One region of the Vreelandella vilamensis genome, then DNA from elsewhere that is predicted to be linked to it. Evidence: predicted binding sites of a transcription regulator. Region 1 holds the regulator's gene; the other holds the start of a gene.
The links. Region 1 encodes PhoB, which activates phosphate uptake and scavenging genes when phosphate is short. Its sites were predicted from a motif close to TGTCATANNNNTGTCANA; they were not measured.
Positions count from the first base shown of each region.

Region 2: QC823_RS01220 (glycerophosphodiester phosphodiesterase) is a predicted target of PhoB. The motif match lies at 1,395-1,412, and genes of this name have one in related genera.

Region 1 is NZ_JARWAN010000016.1:12,909-15,107, reverse strand. Features, by position in the region: gene ubiA (4-hydroxybenzoate octaprenyltransferase) at 1-886, shown strand, start outside; gene phoB (phosphate regulon transcriptional regulator PhoB) at 982-1,668, shown strand; gene phoR (phosphate regulon sensor histidine kinase PhoR) at 1,671-2,199, shown strand, end outside.
Region 2 is NZ_JARWAN010000002.1:2,898-5,096, reverse strand. Features, by position in the region: gene QC823_RS01225 (ADP-ribosylglycohydrolase family protein) at 1-277, shown strand, start outside; gene QC823_RS01220 (glycerophosphodiester phosphodiesterase) at 320-1,252, opposite strand; gene QC823_RS01215 (cation diffusion facilitator family transporter) at 1,458-2,199, opposite strand, start outside.

The DNA of each region.
Region 1 (2,199 bases):
CCGTTCCCTACTGCGGCCGATTGGTTGGGCTCGCGTGCCCGATTTTCTTCACCTTACCCGGTTAGACCGGCCGATTGGCACCTGGCTTTTGATGTGGCCGACACTCTGGGCGCTGTGGATTGCAGCACAAGGCGTGCCGGGGCGCGATGTGCTGGTGATTTTTGTTGCCGGGGTTTACGCCATGCGCGCGGCAGGATGTGTGGTCAACGACTATGCTGATCGTCACTTCGACGGGCACGTCAAACGCACTCAAGATCGCCCGCTGGCCAATGGGCGCATTAGCGAGCGTGAGGCACAGCTATTGTTTGTGGGGCTGGTGGCGGTTGCGTTTGTGCTGGTGCTGTTTACCAATTTGTTCACCATTATACTTTCCCTGGGCGGGCTGATATTGGCGTTTATCTACCCGTTTATGAAGCGTTATACCCACTTCCCGCAAGTGTTTTTGGGGGCAGCGTTCTCCTGGGCGATCCCCATGGCGTGCGGCGCGGTGCTGGGGTACGTGCCGCTGGAGGGCTGGCTGCTGTTTTTTGCCAACGTGCTGTGGACGGTGGCTTACGACACCGAATACGCCATGGTGGATCGCGACGACGATCTTAAAATCGGCATTAAATCCACCGCCGTGCTGTTTGGCCGCGCAGATCGTTTGATCATCGGCCTGCTGCAGCTCGCGACCCTTTTGCTGCTTGCGGCGGTGGGTTGGCGCTTGGCGCTAGGAGGCTTTTTCTGGCTAGGGCTCGCCGCCATGGCGGCGACTTTCGTGCACCAGCAAGCGCTGATTCGTCACCGCGAACGGTCGCGCTGCTTTCAAGCGTTTTTGAATAACCACTGGTCGGGATTGGTCGTTTTCGCCGGAATCGCCTTGAGCTTGTGGCCCAGTGCGGGGTAAAACCCTAGGTGTCATGTAATTGTCATCAAGTCATGGTGTGATCGTCATCGAAATGTCGTGTTGATCTTTTCCGTTTAAGCACCGTGAGGCTTGTAATGACCGCCAAGACCGTTTTGATCGTCGATGATGAGGCGCCGATTCGCGAAATGATCGCGGTAGCCCTGGAAATGGCTGACTATCGCGTACTTGAAGCGGATAATGCCCAGGATGCTCACGCGATGGTGGTGGATCACCAGCCCGATCTTTTGCTGCTTGATTGGATGATGCCGGGCACTAGCGGTATTGAGCTCGCCAGGCGCTTAAAGCGTGAAAAAACCACCGCTGAGTTGCCGATTATCATGCTTACCGCCAAAGGCGAGGAGAACAATAAAATCCAGGGCTTGGAAGCCGGCGCCGACGATTACATCACCAAGCCGTTTTCCCCGCGCGAACTGGTGGCTCGGCTCAAGGCCGTGCTGCGACGCACCACACCGCGCGGCGTGGAAGACCCCATTGAAATTGAAGGGTTACTGCTGGACCCTGCTAGCCATCGCGTCAGTTCTTATGGCAAATCGGTCGATATGGGGCCCACCGAGTATCGGTTATTGCAGTTTTTTATGACCCATCAAGAGCGCGCTTACACGCGTGGCCAGTTACTTGATCAAGTCTGGGGCGGCAATGTCTATGTCGAAGAGCGTACCGTGGATGTGCATATTCGAAGGCTGCGTAAAGCGCTGGGTGAGCATAACCGGCTCATTCAAACGGTACGCGGCACAGGCTACCGCTTCTCCGCGCGAGGGTAGGCGTGCGCCTTTGGAGCCGTGAAATTTGGCGTCTAGTGTGGCTCTCGGCGGTAGGTGCCACACTGGGGGCGTTCTTGGGTGTGCCAGGGCTTGGTTTGGCCGTTGGCTTGGGGGGGTGTCTGGGGTATCACCTTTACCAGCTGCGCGCGCTTCACCGCTGGCTTATCCGCTCCCCCCACGATGAACCGCCGGCTGCCCCTGGGATTTGGGGCGAGCTTTTTGACCGTCTCTACCGCTACCAAAAAAGCCAACGCCTCACGCAAAACCGCCTACGCGCCACGCTTGCCAGGATTCAAGAGTCCTCAGAAGCCATGCGCGATAGCGTGGTGATGCTCGACCGGCATGGGGATTTGGAGTGGTGGAACAGCGCCGCGGCTAAGATGTTAGGGCTGAAAATCAAACATGATCGCGGCCAGCACATTACCAATTTTTTGCGCGACCCGCGCTTTGTCCGCTACTTCAATTCCCGCGATTACAGCGAGCCGCTAACGCTCACGTCCCCCATCGATGAGCGGCGCATTCTGCAGTATC
Region 2 (2,199 bases), on a different contig from region 1:
GCTAGAGGAGATTCGCCCTAGTTACCGCTTTGATGTTTCTTGCCAGGGCAGCGTGCCCGAAGCCATCATCGCCTTTTTAGAAGCGGACTCTTACGAAGATGCCGTGCGCAATGCGGTATCGCTCGGCGGCGATAGCGACACCCAAGCCTGTATTGCCGGGGGCATTGCTGAAGCCTTTTATGGCGGCGTGCCAGATGATATCCGCACGGAAGTGGAGCAACGCTTAACGCCGGATTTATGGGCGGTTACCGATACCTTTTGTCAGCAGTATCGATAACCGCCCAATAATAGTGGGTGGTCAACTTAGATGGGTACAGCGTTACTCCACTACCTCCAGCAAACGGTCAGGATAGTTGGTGAAAATACCGTCGACGCCCCAATCTAACAGGCGTTGCATTTCCTCGCGCTCATTGACGGTATAGACATGCACCGGCAAGCCGTTATCCTGTGCCTGGCGTATAAAGTCGACGTTGATCACGTCTTCGCCATCGTAAGTGACATTGGTGCCGATACCCGCTGCGTAGTCAGCAACCGCTTGGAAGTCCGCATCGGTGATCTCGCCCGGCCCTGGGGTAACGCCCGTCCATTCCAGTAGGCGCGAGTCGTCTTCTTCATCAGGGTAATACCACACCAGCTGGATCAACGGCACGTTTTCATTAAGCTCACGCATCTTGAGCAAGCTGTCCTGCTCGAAGGACTGCACCAACACGCGGCCGCTTTCGATCATGTCGTGCGCTTCCAGCGTTTCCACCAGCGCTTCTTCCAAACCGGGGTTGATTGAGGGCGATTTGGTTTCTAGGTAGTAGCGGGCTTCATGGCCAAAGCGCTGGAAGACCTCATCAAGGGTCAATATCTCGGCGCCTTCAAAGGCCGTCTCGGCTTGATCAGGGTGTGCTTCGTTGAACCACGTGCCAGCATCCAGCGCTTTCAGCGCTTCAAGCGTATGGTCGTTAATCTTGCCTTCGCCACTGCTGGTGCGGCTGATTTCGTCATCGTGAAACGCGACCAGCTCGCCATCAGCGGTGATTTGAACGTCTAGCTCCAAGTAATCGGCACCCATTTCATGGGCTAGCTCCAATGCCGCCATGCTGCTTTCCGGCGCGTGGCCGCTGGCGCCGCGGTGGGCGATGACTTGAAAGCGCTGAAGCTCGGCAAGTTGTTCTTCAAGTGCGGGAGTGCTCGCGTGGCTAACAGCGGGAAGGGTAGCGGCAGTCAATAGTGCAACGGGGATCGTAAGCGTGAACTGTTTCATTAAAACTCCAATGATCAGGGTGAATGATTTTATTGAACATCTGTTCAATAAGGGTACACGCGATACGTCGTTATGCAAGTAAGTGCTTTTATACGAAACCTATATAACGTTTCACCAGGTGGGTTGAGGGCCTAAGCGTCACTGGCAAAATAGTGTAATGCGTTGTTCCACGTTGGTTGAGGAAATTTTACACGCATGTCATTAGTCAAGCTGATTCATGCCCATAAAGGCTGGCATTCTTGTGAATGCGGTCAATATGCTCAAATTCCAAACTTGAGTGGGAAATGCCGAAGTGCTCTTTAAGTCGTTTTTTTATATCGGCTTTGATCATCTCAAGCTGCTGCCAGCCGGATTCCGTGACCACTACGTGGCAATCAAGTGCGACGGTATTTTCTTCCATCTGCCATAAATGAACGTGATGCACTTCTATAACGCCTTCAGCGTCACACATTGCGTTAATGACGCTTTGCCCGTCTATATCGGGCGGAGAGCCCAACATCAGTGTACGGATCGGGCCGCCGATCTCAGAAAAGGCAAGATAGAGAATATAGACAGCAATGCCGATCGTAATCGCCGGGTCTACCCAGCGCATGTCGTATAACAGGATGAGGGAGCCGCCAATGATCACCGCGACAGAAGCAAGCGCATCAGAGAGATTGTGCAGAAAAAGAGCACGGATATTGACGCTATCTTTTTGCATTGACCACGTGAGTAGCGCCGTGAGGGCATCGACTGCAAGGGCAACGCCGCCAATAATCACGATCATCCAGCCCTGAATTTCGGGTGGGTCGATCATGCGCATGGCACCTTCATAAATCAGATAGGCGCCGACAAGAATCAGCGTGGTGTAGTTAACCAGTGCCGCCACAATTTCGATTCGACCATAGCCAAACGTCATCTGGGCGTCTGCCGGTCTCCTCGCTATCTTGCGGGCCGCAAACGCAATG